4 regions of the Rhizobium sp. N731 genome follow, and region 4 is predicted to be linked to each of the others. Evidence: predicted binding sites of a transcription regulator. Region 4 holds the regulator's gene; each other region holds the start of a gene.
The links. The regulator PhoB, encoded in region 4, activates phosphate uptake and scavenging genes when phosphate is short. The targets are predictions, from matches to a motif close to TGTCATNNANCTGTCAT.

Region 1: AMK02_RS11910 (UDP-2,3-diacylglucosamine diphosphatase) is a predicted target of PhoB. The motif match lies at 1,437-1,453, and genes of this name have one in related genera.
Region 2: phnF (phosphonate metabolism transcriptional regulator PhnF) is a predicted target of PhoB. The motif match lies at 1,971-1,987, and genes of this name have one in related genera.
Region 3: AMK02_RS17700 (esterase-like activity of phytase family protein) is a predicted target of PhoB. The motif match lies at 2,478-2,494, and genes of this name have one in related genera.

Annotation. Positions count from the first base shown of each region.
Region 1 is NZ_CP013601.1:2,416,101-2,420,309, reverse strand. It holds gene AMK02_RS11920 (histidine phosphatase family protein) at 1-721, opposite strand, end outside; gene AMK02_RS11915 (hypothetical protein) at 906-1,238, opposite strand; gene AMK02_RS11910 (UDP-2,3-diacylglucosamine diphosphatase) at 1,485-2,327, shown strand; gene AMK02_RS11905 (MFS transporter) at 2,492-3,709, shown strand; gene dgcA (N-acetyl-D-Glu racemase DgcA) at 3,661-4,209, opposite strand, start outside.
Region 2 is NZ_CP013601.1:182,177-186,385, reverse strand. It holds gene dapB (4-hydroxy-tetrahydrodipicolinate reductase) at 1-498, shown strand, start outside; gene AMK02_RS00880 (2,3-bisphosphoglycerate-dependent phosphoglycerate mutase) at 519-1,154, shown strand; gene phnF (phosphonate metabolism transcriptional regulator PhnF) at 1,210-1,947, opposite strand; gene phnG (phosphonate C-P lyase system protein PhnG) at 2,058-2,534, shown strand; gene phnH (phosphonate C-P lyase system protein PhnH) at 2,534-3,142, shown strand; gene AMK02_RS00860 (carbon-phosphorus lyase complex subunit PhnI) at 3,147-4,209, shown strand, end outside.
Region 3 is NZ_CP013601.1:3,629,003-3,633,211, reverse strand. It holds gene AMK02_RS17715 (DUF4164 domain-containing protein) at 1-149, shown strand, start outside; gene AMK02_RS17710 (cell division protein ZapA) at 166-543, shown strand; RNA gene ssrS (6S RNA) at 613-771, shown strand; gene AMK02_RS17700 (esterase-like activity of phytase family protein) at 849-2,321, opposite strand; gene AMK02_RS17695 (NAD-dependent epimerase/dehydratase family protein) at 2,524-3,507, opposite strand; gene AMK02_RS17690 (helix-turn-helix domain-containing protein) at 3,576-4,142, opposite strand.
Region 4 is NZ_CP013601.1:543,185-547,393, reverse strand. It holds gene AMK02_RS02710 (aspartate aminotransferase family protein) at 1-140, opposite strand, end outside; gene AMK02_RS02705 (GcrA family cell cycle regulator) at 565-1,098, shown strand; gene phoB (phosphate regulon transcriptional regulator PhoB) at 1,459-2,142, opposite strand; gene phoU (phosphate signaling complex protein PhoU) at 2,303-3,016, opposite strand; gene pstB (phosphate ABC transporter ATP-binding protein PstB) at 3,061-3,876, opposite strand; gene pstA (phosphate ABC transporter permease PstA) at 3,891-4,209, opposite strand, start outside.

The DNA of each region.
Region 1 (4,209 bases), 1.9 Mb from region 4:
CATCAGCGCCATATGCATCGCGCAGTCTGTCCTCCTGTCCCGGCTGCCGGTCGGCGGCCTGGTGCAGCAGTGTGGTGTCGTAGCCTTGCAGACGCGTTCCCTCGATCAGCGTGACGTCGGAATTCCCAGGATTGTCGGAGCGCTCGAACCAATCGACGGAGTGGTGCAGGAAATTCATTTCGACCGCCCGGTTGGTGACGCCATGGCCGACGATCGCGACATTGTGGTTGCCGCTTTCGGCCTCGCGCATGACGGTCTGGAGGAAGAGACGCACCCGCTGCGCCACATCTGCCCGGCTTTCGCCGTCCGGCGGCCGCGCATAGAACTTGCCGCTATTATTGCGCAGCCTCGCCCATTTTTCGAATTCCTCGGGGAATTTCTGTTTCTGCTCGGCATGGTCGTATATTTCGGTGAAGAGGCCGAAATCCTGCTCGCGCAGGAGATAATCTTCCCTGACATCGCCGACGAAGTTTTCCGGCAGCGCTTCGAGCAGCGCATCCTTGCTCTGGCGCGTGCGCAGAAACGGCGAATACCAGATATGCAGCTTCTGAAACCCCTGGCTCGGCAACCCTCTCAGGTACGAGGCGATGACAGCGCCTGCCTCCGCCGCCTGGCGATAGCCCCATTCCGTCAGCGGCACGTTATGATCGCCGAACTGGCGGTAGGCCTGCTCGTTGATATTGCCGAGGGATTCGCCATGGCGAACGAGAAAGAGACGCATCGGCCATCCCGCTTTTTCGAATATGAAATCGTCGCCATCATGAACGCGCTCGATCGGCAGGGCAACATCGCCGGCCGAAAGAGGGGCGAGCGTCCAGTGGCCGCTTTCCCCCCAATCCGCTTGGCCCGTCTAGCTTGTTCACGTCGGTTTCAAAATCGACGAGCGAGAGGTGTCTTCCGAGCTATCAGCGGCCCTGGAAGATCTTGATGAGCTTTGGCGTAAACCGGTGAGCCTTGATGTCGAGCAGATCCTGATACGTGGCGCGACCGGAGGTCGCGGCCATCAGATATCGCTGGCAGGCGACTCTCGGAGCGTCCTTGTCGGAGGCGTTTGTCACGATCCCTGCGGTGCGACGCGCATTTGCATCGAAATCCTTTGCGCACACTTTGACGAACTCATTTCTCGCTCTCGCGCTGCCCTGCAGCAGCGTGACTGTCGCATCATAGTCCTGCTGCGTCGGTGCGCAGCCTGCAAGCAGTGCAATAGAAATCATTATTGTCGCGGTGTGGGCGCGCATCATCAATCCCCCAGGTTACGCCTTGATCGGCAGCTGCTGTTAATTTGATTCTCGGTATACGGGAAAGATCCGGAACATCGCGGCGAGAAATTATGATGATCGGATTTCCGATGTCGGTATTGCGAGCTTCGCCACCGACGAGATCGGCGTTTACCATCCGGACGGAATGGGTGGGGTCTGAAGGGCTTTTCCCCAGCTTGTCATCTTCCTGAAACACGAGTCTGGTTTTGGAAGGCTAGATGAAAGATGGGGCATGAGCGGCAGCTCGTGATAGACATGATGGAACCCAGACATTTCCGCACGCTCTTCATTTCCGATGTCCATCTCGGCTCGAAGGCCGCGAAGGCTGATTTCCTGCTGGATTTCCTGCGCTACCACGAGGCGGACACGATCGTGCTCGTCGGCGACATCGTCGACGGCTGGCGCCTGAAGCGCAGCTGGTATTGGCCGCAGGTCTGCAACGACGTCGTTCAGAAGCTGTTGCGCAAGGCGCGCAAGGGCACGCGCGTCGTCTACGTCCCGGGCAATCACGACGAATTTCTGCGCGACTTCCCGGGCATGCATTTTGGCGGCATCGAGGTCGTCGAGCGTATGATGCATGACGGCGCGGACGGCAAGAAATACCTGATCCTGCACGGCGACGAGTTCGACGTCGTCGTCCGCAACGCCCGCCTGCTCGCCTATCTCGGCGACTGGGCCTATGATACGGCGATTCGGATCAATATCCTGCTCGCGGCCGTACGCCGCCGCCTCGGTATGCCCTATTGGTCGTTCTCCGCCTGGGCGAAGCTGCAGGTCAAGCATGCGGTCAATTTCATCGGCGAGTTCGAGCGCGTCGTGGCCGAAGAGGCCCGCAAGAGCGGCGCCGACGGCGTGATCTGCGGCCACATCCACCACGCCATCATCCAGGACATGGACGGCATTCGCTACATCAACACGGGTGACTGGGTGGAAAGCTGCACGGCGGTTGCCGAACATGCCGACGGCACCTTCGAACTGATCACCTGGCGGGCGCTTGCCACCGCCGTACCGGCGCTTACCGCCGTCGAGCGTCCCGAAGAGGCGGAACTCGCCCCGCAGGCGGCTTGATTTTGGCGCCGTCGCAGTCGCGGCGGCTCTCCAGCAATTTAGCCGTTACCGCGAGGTGACAGGCCCAATTTATTTCTTAAAACGTTTCCGGACGGCTATTTCTCGCAATAGTCGCTTTCCGGGTGGTGTGTTAGGACAACGTCCAGTTTCCTTCAGGTCCACCCATGATTCCCGCTCAACATTCCTCGGGTGAGGGAGCGCCGCAGCGCTTCCGGCTGCTCAGCGCGCTGTCCTATTGCGCGCCGCTGCTCGTCAACGGCGTCGTGCTGCCGTTCTTCCCCGTTTGGCTGGAAACCCACAGTTTCAGCGACCATGAAATCGGCATCATCCTTGCCATACCAATGGTGGTTCGTGTTCTGGTGGCGCCTATCGTCGCCATGATCGCCGACCGCCTGAAGGAGCGCGCCGACGTGTTGCTGTGGTCGGGCGGCCTGTCGCTGCTGACCGCAATCGCACTTTATTGGACGACGAGCTTCTGGCCGGTGACGATCGTCTTCGCGCTGCAGGGCGCCACCTTCGCGCCTTATCTGCCGGTCGTCGAATCGATCGTCATTTCGGGTGTGCGCCGCTGGGGGCTCGACTATGGGTCGATGCGGGTGTGGGGGTCGATCGCCTTCATCATCTCGACGCTCCTCGGCGGTCAGCTGATCGGCCGGTGGGGCGGCGGCATGGTGCTCGTCGTGATGGTGTTCGGCTTCACGATGACCGTGGTGATGGCGATCTTCTGTCCGCGGATCGGACCGACGCGGCGGCGCGGCCAGCCGATCGATCTTCCGGCCGCCACCGGCCGCGGTCTGAGCGAGCCGCATTTGCTGCTGCTTCTGATCGGCGTCGCCATCCAGCAGTCGAGCCATGCGGTGCTTAATGCTTTTTCCTCGATCTATTGGCATCAGCTCGGCTTTTCCGGCACGCAAGTCGGCCTGCTCTGGAGCGCCGGCGTTGCCTCGGAGGTGACGGTGTTCTTTCTGTCGAAGCGTCTCAATCGGCGCTTCAGCGCTTGGACGCTTATCCGCTTCGGCTGCGCCGTCAGCGTCTGCCGCTGGATCCTGTTTCCCATGAACGCCGGTTTTGCCGGCTTCTTCCTGCTGCAATGTTTCCACGGCTTCACCTATGCCTTCGTGCACACCGGCGTGCAGCGGCGGATCATGGCGACGGTGCAGGAAACGCAGGAGGCCTCGGCGCAGGGCGCCTATTTCTTTTATGTCGGCATGGCGATGGGGTTAATGACCATCGCTTCGGGCTATCTTTACGCCTGGCTCGGCCTCGTCAGCTATTACGTCATGGCGCTCGTCGCGCTTTCCGGCCTCGGACTCGTCATCTCAGCCTATTATCTTCAGCCCCAGAGGGCGCTTTCCGGTGGAAAGACCAGGGAAGCGGCGTAGCGCAGGCCGGGCTCGCGGTCGCGGGCAAGCAGCAGCGGGCCGTCGAGATCGACGAAATCGGCATTCTGCGCAAGCAGCACGGCCGGCGCCATGGCCAGCGAAGTGCCGACCATGCAGCCGATCATGATCGAAAAGCCGAGCCTCTCGGCTTCAGCCTTCATCGCCAAGGCCTCCGTCAGGCCACCTGTCTTGTCGAGCTTGATGTTGATCGCATCGTAACGGTCGGCAAGACTTGCGAGATCGCCGGTGTGATGCACGCTCTCGTCGGCGCAGACCAGCAGCGGGCGGCGGATTTCGGCAAGCAGCGCATCGCGGCCCGCCGGCAGCGGTTGCTCGACGAGGGCAACGCCCGCCTCTGCGGCGATCTGCAGATGACGTTCCAGCGCCGCCTCCGGCCAGCCCTCATTGGCGTCGAGAATGATGGCGGCGTCGGGTGCGGCCGCGCGGACGGCGCGGATGCGGCTTTCATCGTCGCCGGTTCCGACCTTCACCTTGAGCAG
Region 2 (4,209 bases), 360 kb from region 4:
GACAATGCCAGGATCGCCGCGGCCGCCCGCCATGCCCGCGTCGTCAAGTCGGGCAATATGAGCCTCGGGGTCAATCTGCTCAGCGTGCTCGCCGAGCAGGCAGCGCGGGCGCTCGATCCTGATGACTGGGATATCGAAATCCTGGAAATGCATCACAAGCACAAGGTGGATGCGCCTTCCGGCACCGCGCTTCTTCTCGGCGAGGCCGCGGCCAAGGGGCGCGGCATCGATCTGGCCTCGAAATCGGTCCGGGTGCGCGACGGCCATACCGGCGCTCGGCAAGCCGGCACAATCGGCTTTGCGACGCTGCGCGGCGGCTCCGTCATCGGCGAGCATTCCGTGCTTTTCGCCGGAGAAGGCGAAATTGTCACCCTGTCGCACAGTGCGGCCGACCGCTCGATCTTCGCGCGCGGCGCCATCAAGGCGGCGCTTTGGGCGCGCGACAAGAAGCCGGGCCTCTATTCCATGCTCGACGTGCTCGGGCTTTCTTCCCAATAACGACATTCGGAGACATATTGATGAGCGGAACCCTCGTCCTCGTTCGCCACGGCCAGAGCGACTGGAACCTGAAGAATCTCTTCACCGGCTGGAAGGATCCCGATCTGACTGAACTCGGCATTCAGGAAGCCAACACGGGAGGCGCCGCACTTGCCGAATACGGGATCAAATTCGACGTCGCCTATACCTCGGCGCTAGTGCGCGCGCAGCACACGCTGAAGCTCATCCTCGACAAGGTCGGCCAGCCCGATCTCGAAACGATCCGCGACCAGGCGCTGAACGAGCGCGACTACGGCGATCTCTCCGGTCTCAACAAGGATGACGCGCGCGCCAAGTGGGGCGAGGAACAGGTGCATATCTGGCGCCGTTCCTATGACGTGCCGCCGCCGGGCGGCGAGAGCCTGCGCGACACCGGCGCCCGTGTCTGGCCTTACTACCTCACGGAAATCCTGCCGCGCGTGCTGCGCGGCGAAAAGGTGCTGGTCGCCGCCCATGGCAATTCGCTGCGCTCGCTGGTCATGGTGCTCGACAAGCTGAGCAAAGAAGGCGTGCTCGCCCTCAATCTCGCGACCGGCGTTCCGATGGTCTACAAGCTGAAGGCGGATTCCACCGTCGCGTCCAAGGAAGTTCTGGGCGATATGTCCGGCGCACACTAATTCGATGAGGCGTGCCGCCGGAAGCGGTCGGCACGCCTTGCCTCAATTATTGGCCTCAGTTCTCGATCGTGAACTGCACCCGGTCGGCGGCGAAACGGCTGATCGAATATTGCACCGGCACGCCGTCGAGATCGGTGTTCATTGCCTTGGCGATCAGCAGGATCGCGCCGGGGGTGAGTTCCAGATCGGCAAGGTCGGCTGTAGCAGCATGGGCGGCCGTCACCTCGGTCGTCGCCCGGACATAGTCCGCCAGCCCGAGCTCGGCGAAAGCCTTGGTGATCGATTCATGCTTTCGGTAGGCCTCGCCGATCCCCGCGAAGCGTTCAGCGGGAAACCAGCTCGTCGCCTTTGAAACCGGCCGCCTGTCGGCATGGCGCAATGTTTCCAGCCGGATCACCTGCTCGCCCTGTTTCAGGCCCAACCAGCGGGCAACCTCGGCACTCGCCTCCTCCTGCGCCTCATCGAGCAGAAGACCACGCGTCTCACGCGCCTGATCGCCGATGCCGGCGGTGAAGCGCGTGCGCCGGGTGATCGGGAAGTTCAAGCGCTCCTTACGCTCGATCAACGTGCCGCGACCTTGCACCGCGCGCACGATTCCCTCCTGCGCCAGCGCCGCCAGCGCACTGCGTACCGTATGCCTGTTAACGCCGAATTGCAGCGCCAGCACCGTTTCCGGCGGCACCATTCCCGTTTCGTCATAGGTTCCATTGCCGATCGCCTCGCGAATTCGATCGGCGATCTGACGCCAGAGCGCCACACCTGTCTGCCTCTGCACCTGCTTCAGTCCTGCCATTCTGCCCCTGCCTTGCCCCACGATGTCACACGCTTGTCACGACACCGATTTAAGGCTAGGTATAGCTTGTATGGTTGTCTATATCAATAGACATTTCGGGGAAAGCAGCGATGATATCAGCGGACAAGAAGGACGCCGCGTCACAGACGGTCTCGGAGCGCAAACGCGCCGCCGATCTGCTGGCGCGTGCGGAACGGAGCGAACTCCAGGCAGCCTGGGATGCGTTGCCGCAGAAGCCCGTGGCTTATCCGGTGCGCGGACCGGAGACGGGACTGGTGATGGTGCGCGGCCGCATCGGCGGCGGCGGAGCTCCTTTCAATCTCGGCGAGGTGACGGTGACGCGCGCAACGGTGCGGCTCGAGACCGGCTCCATCGGCCATGCGCAGGCGCTCGGCACCGACCGGGAGAAGGCCCGCCTTGCGGCGATCTTCGATGCGCTCTGGCAGGAGGAGGCGACCAGGGATTTCGTCGAACAGGCGCTGCTTTCGCCGATTGCCGCACGCATCGCCGTCGCTGAGCGCCGCAAGGCGGACGAGACGGCGGCAACCCGCGTCGATTTCTTCACCATGGTACGGGGAGACAACTGATGGGTCTTGCGACAGAAGCCTTGACCGGCGGTTTTGCCGACCCGGTTTTCCATGCGCAGAGCGTCTTCAAGATGCTGATGGACGGCATGGCCCGTCCCGGCGCCATCCAGACAGTTGCGCCCGATATCGCTCCGCCGGCGCCGCTCGGCATTGCCGCCGGCGCGATCGCGCTCACCCTTTGCGACCACGACACATCAGTCTGGCTTACCTCGGGACTGGCGAAATCCCCCATGCCGGAGTGGCTCGGCTTCCACACCGGCGCGCCCCTGACAGCCGAAAAGGCCGATGCGCGTTTTGCCTTCATTGAGGCGGGCACTGCGCTTTGCTCCTTCGGCCTCTTCGCATCAGGCACGCAGGAATATCCCGACCGCTCGACGACTGTCGTCATCGAACTTCCCGAACTCGAAGGCGGACGCAGGCTGGCGCTGATGGGTCCGGGCATCCAGAGCGTCGTGGAGATCGCGCCGGCGGGGCTGCCGGAGACCTTCCTCAGGCTCTGGACCGAGAACCGTGCGCTCTTCCCGCGCGGCATCGACATCGTGCTGACGTCGGGCACGCGCTTCGCCTGTCTGCCGCGCACCACCAAGATCACAGCAACGGAGATCTGAGCTCATGTATGTTGCCGTCAAGGGTGGCGAGGCCGCCATCGCCAATGCCCACCGTCTGCTTGCCGACCGCCGCCGCGGCGACCGTTCGCTGCCGGCGATCGGCATCGAGCAGATCGTCGAACAACTCGCCCTCGCCGTCGACCGCGTCATGGCCGAGGCCTCGCTTTTCGACCGCACCCTCGCCGCGCTGGCCGTGCGTCAGTCGCGCGGAGACATGATCGAGGCGATCTTCCTGCTGCGCGCTTACCGCACGACGCTGCCGCGCTTCGGCTATTCCAAACCGCTCGACACGGCTGAGATGACGATCGAACGGCGCATCTCGGCGACCTACAAGGACCTGCCGGGGGGCCAGCTTCTTGGTCCTACTTTCGATTATACTCACCGGCTGCTCGATCCCTCACTGCTTCAGGACGAAGCGGTCGAGGCGCCCGCGCAGCGCACAGCCGAGACCGGCCGCGTCATGCGCGTCTCCGAAATCCTCGGCGAGGAGGGCCTGATCGAGGCTGACGGCGACATGCCCGAAGATCACGAGATCGGCGATCTGACCCGCGAGCCGATGGAATTCCCGATGACCCGCGATCTGCGCTTGCAGGCGCTTTCCCGCGGCGATGAAGGCTTCCTGCTGGCGCTCGGTTATTCCACGCAGCGCGGCTATGGCCGCAGCCACCCCTTCACCGGCGAGATCCGCATCGGCGCGGTCGAGGTGGAGTTCGACGTGCCGGAGCTCGGTTTCGCCGTCTCGCTCGGCGTCATCCAGATCACCGAATGCCAGATGGTCAACCAGTTCAAGGGCTCGGCCAAGGCGCCGCCGCAATTCACCCGCGGCTACGGCTTGGTCTTCGGCCAGAGCGAGCGCAAGGCGATGGCAATGTCGCTTGTTGATCGGGCGCTTCGCGCCGAAGAGCTCGGCGAGGACATCACCGCGCCGGCCCAGGACGAGGAATTCGTCATCTCCCATTCCGACAATGTCCAAGCGACGGGCTTCGTCGAGCACCTAAAGCTGCCGCATTATGTGGATTTCCAGGCGGAACTCGATCTCGTCCGCCGCATGCGCCGCGAATTCGAAG
Region 3 (4,209 bases), 1.3 Mb from region 4:
TGCGACGTGTGCATGCCGACCGCTCCCGTCTGGCCCAGGAGCTCGACCAGGCCGAATTTCGCGCCAACCGGCTGGAAGAGGTCAATCGTGAGGTATCGCGGCGGCTGGTGACGGCCATGGAGACGATCCGCGCGGTTCTGGACCGCTGATGAGAGAGAATTTGATATGGCGCAAGTGACGGTAACGATCGACGGCAAGGCCTATCGCATGGCCTGCGAGGAAGGGCAGGAGGATCATCTGACCGATCTCGCCACCCGTTTCGACCGCTATGTCGGCCATCTCAAGGGCCAGTTCGGTGAGATCGGCGATCTCAGGATCACCGTCATGGCCGGCATCATGATCATGGATGAGATTGCCGAGCTGACGCGCCGCATCGCGGGGCTGGAAACTGAGCTGGAGTCGCTGCGCGGCAACCGCGACACCGTGCTTGCCGCGACCGCCCGCACTGAGGAAACGCTGGCGGCGGCGCTCGGCGAGATTTCGAGCCGCATTCGCGGCATCACCGACAAGCTGAATGGCCGGGCCGCTCCCGAACTCAATTGATGTCAATTAAATAAAAACGGGCTGTCGTCGCCACTGGCGCGTCGATGCAAACGACCTTATATATCGCGATGCGGTCTGCGCCTCTCGACAGGAACCACAATCCCTGGGGCCATACTCGATCCAAAGGGAGCTGTCCCTGTCCGGGCTCGTGGGCCTGGACACACGGTGCCCACCTACGTTTGTAGGCGCCCAGGATCGTAAACATCCATCGGTCGTCGTGGATCGCACCTTTTCCTTTCATCATCGACGAAGACGCTGGATCACGGGCAAACGCGGCTCGCGCGTCCGCCCCTTGTGGCGCGCAGTTACTTCTTCAACCCGGGAAGCGTCACCTGGAAAACCTGGAACATGGTGTCCACGTCGGCGCCGCCGTCAGCCTTATAGGCGGCCCCCACCTGAAAGCCATCTTGCGTCAGGAAGTCGTTGTCGTTGGCGACGAACAGGAAGTAATCGTCCGGCAGCTTCGGGTCGAGGACACTTGCCAGACCCATGGCTTCCCATTTTTCCGATAGATCGTTCCTGTCGTTCGGCGCACCGTTGTGCAGGCCGAAGCGGCCAAGCTCTGCCTCGTCGTTGAGGTCGATAAACGGCGTCAGCGTCGCCGGCGTCAGCGACGGGTCGAGGACACCTTTCGGTGCGACCGCCTTGCCGGCGTCGAAATCGCTGCCGGCGATATCGGTCGCGGCGGATAAGTCGACGATGTCGATCTTGCGATACAGAGATTTGTCCCCCTTCACGCCCTGGCCGTTGCCGCTGTCACGGGCAAGCATCAGGAAGGTCTTGTCGGAAAGGGCGACGATCTCGCTCTCGGCGGCGATCGTCGTCTTGCCCTTGGCGTCCTTGAAGACCGGCAGCGGCACGACATATTCGTGCACCAGCTTCAGATGATCGGGATCGGCGGCGTCATAGATCATGGCGCGGGTATTCTGGCGGGTCGAGCCGGAATCGCCGCCGTCCTGGCGGGCCGCCGACTGCAGTACGGCAACGATAAACTTGCCGTCGGGCGTCATTGCCATGCCTTCGAGACCCTGGTTGTTCTGGCGGCCTGTTTCGGGGTCCTTCGGATCGGGAGCGGACCCGCCGGGACCGGGATTGTTTGAGGCGAAGCTCAGCGCGCCCTTGCGCATCGGCAGAAGCGCCTTGGGCGGCTGGGTGGCTGAAAGCAAGTGGCCATCGGCAGAGAAGCGATAGATATAGGGGCCGTATTCGTCGCTGACGAACATAGTGCCGTCGCCCATGCGGATGATCGCCTCATCGTCGAGGGCGATCTTGCCGTTCGCCGCCTGCGGCAGCGGCGGGAAGTTGCCCGCAGCGGCGCGGACGCCGGATTCCGGGTCGAGACCGGTCGTGTTCACGCCCTTGTCGTCAACAAAGAGCATGGAATCGACGAGTTTCGCCTCGACGCCCGATTGCTCCTTGCCGGCCTCGGGGGCCGCGCCTGGCGCGGTCGGGGTCAGAATGATCGAGAGGGTGTTCAGGCGCGGGTGGTAGTCGACAGTGCCGGCGACATTGTAACCACGGTCGGGCAAAAGGTAGAGCATGCCCTTATAGCTGGCGCCATCCCGACTCCAGGCGGCGGCGTCGATCGCCATGCCGGAGCCGGAGCCGAAGGTTTCACCGAATTTGTCGCGCTGGTTGGCCGGAATGCGGCCGACGCCGACCAGGCCCTTATTGACGAAACCGGCGGAATTCTCCGCCCTTGCCATGGCGGGAATGGCGGCGGATGCCGCGAGAACTGCGGCGAACAGCCGCGTTGCATATGGTCTGACGTTCTTCATGAAATAGCCTCTCGGTCAAAAGCGTTCCTGCAACGGTTCCCGCCCGCAAGCTGGACACCGTTTCGAATGACATTCCTCGGCTTCGGGATCGATTCCTCAGAACGGAACACGCCCGGATTTCGCCCCCTATCCCGGCTAAACGTCTAGGATGGGATCGTGATAACTGGATGACACCCTCAGAGCCTGCAATCAGCTCATTGCCCTAATCGACCGGATAGGGTCCTTCGGCGAACACTTCCTCGTGGTAGCCCTTGGAGCCGACATCGATCGCCAACGGGCTTCGCCATTCGCGGCGCTCGCGCAGGCAATCGACCACGAAGCGGAAATCATAGCGCGGCTGCCAGCCAAGTTCGCGCCTTGCGCGTTCGTTGACGTAGACGCGATCGAGCGTCGGGAACATTTTCCAGCCGCATTCGGCGTAAAGGGTGTTCGCACCTGGAAACAGCCGCTCGACGACAGCAGGCGCGTCACGCCTGAGCTCAGCGACGTCGCCCGGTAGAAAGGGCGTCGTGGCCGAGATGATATAGCGGCCGAAGCCGATTGCCGGTGCCTTTTCGAGCGCCAGCAAATGAGCGCCGACCACGTCGCTGATATCGACGCGGCGATGAAGCAGCTCGTTGGCCTGCGCATTTTCCGCCGAATAGCTGTTGCGAATCTCGCGATCGTCATCGCTTTCGGGAAAGAAGCGCGACGTCCTGAGGATGACAACAGGCAGGCGGGATTTGCGGGCGAAGAGTTCCGAGATTCCTTCGGCAGCGAGCTTCGTCACGCCATAGATATTCTTCGCGACAGGAAGCACGTCCTCGGTGACCCAAGCCGCGGGTTCGCCGGCGACCGGCGTCAGTGCCGCGCCGAAAGCGCTGGTGGTGCTGGTGAAGACGAAGCTTGCAACGCCCGCGGCGGTCGCCTCTTCAAGCAGGTTCAGCGTGCCGCCGACATTGGTGTCGAGGAAATCGCGATTGCCATGGGTCGCCACATGCGGCTTGTGGAGCGTGGCGGCATGGATGACGTGGCTGATGCCCGACATCGCTCGCCTGATGAAACCGCGGTCACCGATGGAGCCGACCATATCGGTAAAAGCCGATGGCTTGATGTCGATGCCGCGCGCCCACCGGCTCTGAGCTCTCAAGCTGCGCATCAGCGCCTCGCCGAGGTGGCCGGCGCTTCCCGTCACCAATATCGTCATCGCGTCGTCTCCTGGCCCCATTCGCGGCAGAGGCTACAAAAGACCGGCATTTGCGGACAACGCATAAATTATGCAGGAGGGTGCAGGAAAGCTGCAGGCTTCGCGACGGTGGTGACGAGACGGCCAGCGCTGCCGTCGGAAAGCCTGATCCGCTCCCAGGTGACGCGGCCGGGGGCAATCGGCAGGCGCACATTGCCGTTGGCGCCGGTATCGAAGGTCAACGATAGCAGCCTGCCCTCGTGCCAGCCGCACTCCTCCAGAGACTGTTCGGCGGCAGCGATCTCGGCGGAGGCGTAGGAGAAAAGAGAGCGGCCGAGAAAAGCGCTGAGCGGTGCGCGCCATTCCGCCTGCCGCGGTCGGGAAGCAGACAGCAGCCGATGGGTGCCATCGCAGATCAGATGCACTGGCCGGACGGAATCCTCGACCAGCCGCTTTAAAGCCGCATCGGCCGCAGCATATTGCGGCGAGGCGAAAATCCGTTCCAGCTTGACGGCTTGGTCGGGCGAGGGAGCAAGCTGGCCGCGCTCCCAGCGCGAAACGGTCGCCTGGTTGACCTCGAGGAGTTCCGCGAGGTGCTGCTGCTTGATGCTCCGCAGCAACCGCATGCGGCGTATGCCGGCTCCTGATATCGTCATTTGTCCTGAGCTCCCACGCTTCTTTTGCCAGGATAGGAGTTCGGCGGGCCGCAAGGCAAGCCGACCC
Region 4 (4,209 bases):
CCGACGGAGGTGACGGCGACACCGGCGCCGAAATCGAGATAACGCTCGCCGCTCTCGGTGATCAGCCATACGCCCTCGCCTCGCTCGAACCGCAGCGGGGCGCGAGAATAGGTGTCATAAAGCGGCGCGGCTTCAGCCATGGCGCGGGTCTCCCGTTCAGTGTTGTCCTGCACGGACTCCGGCTAACGAAACCAGGTCCGAAAAATCAAAAATGCCGCCTTTCGGCGGCGAGCGGTACTATTTCCTTTTCGCGCTGCAATGTCAACAAAACTGCGGCCTTAGCGTATGCAGCAAGCTTGTACAGGGGCACTTTCGGCCTTCAACAGGCATTATTGCAGAAATGACACGCAGAGGAAGCAAGTTGGGGAAAACTTGAAATTCGATTCATCCGGATTCCCGCGACTCTTGTCACGGAGTCAGCCTCACACTAGGTTAAAGTTCAATTACTAGACTGCATGCGGCGGAACTAGTCACCAAAATTGATCAAGCGTTTCTTGTTTCGGAGGCTTCCGGGACAACGGTGAGGGATTCTGCCATCACCAACGCAAACGGTGGAGACAGGGCATGAACTGGACAGACGAGCGGGTCGAGAAACTCAAGAAGCTTTGGGCCGAAGGACTGAGCGCCAGCCAGATTGCTGCGCAGCTTGGCGGCGTGAGCCGAAACGCCGTTATCGGCAAGGTGCACCGGCTGAACCTGCCGGGTCGTGCCAAGGCCGGCGGCACGGCGACGGCGGCGCGCACGCCGAAGCGCCAGACATCGGCGCCGCGCGCGCCGAACTACGCCTCCCGGATCACCACCCGCACCGTTACCCGCCAGCAGGGCGCAACGATGCTGAAGGAAGAGATCGAGATCGAAACGGTCGAGGAAATGGAATACGTGCCGAAGGGCAACGTGGTCGTGCCGATTTCCCGCCGCCTCGGCCTGACGGAACTGACCGAACGCACCTGCAAATGGCCGGTCGGCGATCCGCTGAAGGACGATTTCCACTTCTGCGGCTGCGAATCCCCTGACAATTCGCCCTATTGCAGCTATCATCAGAAGCTTGCCTATCAGCCGATCAACGAACGCCGCCGGGCGGCAGCGCGCGTCAGCTGAGCGGGCGACATCGTCGAGAGTGAGAAACGGGCCGAGCAGCCCGTTTTTTGTGATTAGAGTGGGGAAGCGACCTTTGTGTTTGGCAGCAAAGCCGACCACGCATTCCGTCATCCCAGGGCTTGACCCTGGGATCCACGACCAGGCACTCGGCTTCGATAATTTCCCTGCATTTGAATGCCATCGCTCCTCCCGCAGCGCCAGCCGCATGGATCCCAGGGTCAAGCCCTGGGATGACGGAGAGGAGAGGTGGTGCCTGGATGACAGAGGTGAGGTGGTGCCCGCTCATACGCCGCGCCGGTGCAATGAAGGGCCTGGGAAAGGCTGCACCGGCGGGAACGCCGACCACACACTCCCTCAGCCTCAGGCCTCCATCGAATAGCCGGCGCCGCGGACGGTGCGGATGACGTCCTGCATGTTGGAGAAATTCAGCGCCTTGCGCAGGCGGCCGACATGGACGTCGACGGTGCGTTCATCGACATAGATGTCGTGGCCCCAGACGCCGTCGAGCAGCTGCGAGCGCGAGAAGACGCGGCCCGGCGACGACATCAGGAATTCCAACAGGCGGAATTCGGTCGGGCCGAGGCGGACTTCGCGGCTCTTGCGATGAACGCGATGGGTTTCGCGGTCGAGTTCGATATCGCCGCATTTCAACACCGAGGACAGCACCTCGGGACGGGCCCGACGCAGCATCGCCTTGACGCGGGCGACGAGTTCGGGGGTCGAGAAGGGCTTGACGACATAATCGTCGGCGCCGGTGGACAGTCCGCGCACCCGCTCGCTCTCCTCGCCGCGCGCCGTCAGCATGATGATCGGCAGCCGCTCGGTTTCCGGCCGCATGCGCAGGCGCCGGCAGAGTTCGATGCCGGAGACGCCGGGCAACATCCAGTCGAGGATGAGGAGATCGGGCGTGCGCTCCTGAAGCCTGATTTCGGCCTCGTCGCCGCGCAGGATGGTATCGACTTCAAAGCCTTCCGCTTCGAGATTATAGCGAAGGAGCACGCTGAGCGCTTCCTCGTCTTCAACAACTGCGACTCTCGGGATCATGCGTGTCCGTCTCCTCGCGCACAAGCCTTAAACCGGGACGATTTAACCAGGCGTCCTGCGCAAATTCAGAAATTGGCTGCGACCTCTTTGCGCGCCCCGAACGGGCGCGCACGCAAGTGACTGGTCCGGGCGGCGGGCTCGGGCGGCTCGTTCGGAACGATTATTCCGTCGCGGCGCCGACGGTGTTGGCGCTGTCATCCTTCGGACGATCGCCTTCCGGCTGGGCGCCCGTCGCCATGTAGTAGATCGTCTCGGCGATGTTGGTGGCATGGTCGCCGATGCGCTCGATGTTCTTGGCGCAGAAGAGCAGATGCGTGCAGCTCGTGATGTTGCGCGGATCTTCCATCATGTAGGTCAAGAGCTCGCGGAACAGCGAGGTGTACATCGCATCGATCTCGTTGTCGCGCTCGCGGATGGCGGTCGCCTTGTCGGCGGCGCGCGTCGTATAGACGTCGAGCACTTCCTTGAGCTGGACGAGCGCCAGCTCGGACAGGTGCTCGAGACCGCGGGCGAGCTTGCGCGGAACGCCGGTGCTCTGCACGGCGATGACGCGCTTGGCGGTGTTCTTGCCGAGGTCGCCGACGCGTTCGAGGTCGGCGGCGATGCGGATCGAACCCATGATTTCGCGCAGGTCGGCGGCCATCGGCTGGCGGCGGGCGATGGTGACGATCGCCTTGTCGCCGATCTCGCGCTCGGTGTGATCGAGGATCACATCGTCGGAGATGACCTTCTGCGCCAGCGCCGTATCGCCGTTGACCAGCGCCCGGACGGATTCGGCGACCATCTGCTCGGCCAGGCCGCCCATTTCGGAAATCCGCCTGGAGAGGAACTTCAGATCATCATCATAGGCAGAATAAATATGTGTCGATGCCATGGGGCTTTGTCCTCGAATAACGGGAAGGCTTCGGATTGCCGCAATCAGCCGAAGCGACCCATGATGTAGTCCTGGGTGCGCGGATCGTCCGGGTTGGTGAACATCTTGTCGGTGTCGTTCTCCTCGACGAGGTTGCCGAGGTGGAACATGGCGGTGCGCTGCGAGACACGCGCGGCCTGCTGCATGGAGTGGGTGACGATGACGATCGTGTAGTTCTCGCGCAGCTCGTGGATCAGTTCCTCGACCTTGGCGGTGGCGATCGGGTCGAGCGCCGAGCAGGGTTCGTCCATCAGGATGACCTCAGGGCTGACGGCAACGGCGCGGGCGATGCACAGGCGCTGCTGCTGACCGCCGGAGAGGCCGGTGCCGGACTCGTGCACGCGGTCCTTGACCTCGTTCCAGAGGCCGGCGCGCTGCAGGCTGGTCTCGACGATCTGGTCGAGATCGGCCTTCGACTTGGCGAGGCCATGGATGCGCGGTCCGTAGGAGACGTTTTCGTAGATCGACTTCGGGAACGGGTTCGGCTTCTGGAAAACCATGCCGACGCGAGCGCGAAGTTCGACGACGTCGATATCCGGATCATAGATGTCGTCGCTGTCGAGCGTGATCTTGCCGGTGACGCGGCACCCCTCGATCGTGTCGTTCATGCGGTTGAGGCTTCGCAGGAAAGTCGACTTGCCGCAGCCCGAGGGGCCGATCAGGGCGGTTACGGTGTTTTCGCGGATGTTCAGGTTCACGTCGAAAAGCGCACGCTTCTCGCCGTAGTATACGGAGACATCCTGTCCGATCATTTTATACGGGACGTTGCTCATCTTCTGATCCAGCGCCTTTTCAACTGCAGCTTCCGTCAGCATGTTCATGATATCTACTCCGTTTACCAGCGGCGCTCGAAGCGACGACGCAAGAGGATGGCGCCCATGTTCATGACGATCAGGAACAGGAGCAGGACGATGATGGCACCCGAAGTACGTTCCACGAAGGCACGTTCGGCCTCGTTCGCCCACATATAGACCTGGACCGGCAGGGCCGTCGAGGGATCGAGCGGCGTCGTCGGCGCATTGGCGACGAAGGCGACCATGCCGATCAGGAGCAGCGGCGCGGTTTCGCCGAGCGCATGCGCCAGCCCGATGATCGTGCCGGTGAGGATGCCGGGCATGGCGAGCGGCAGGACATGGTGGAACACCATCTGCATC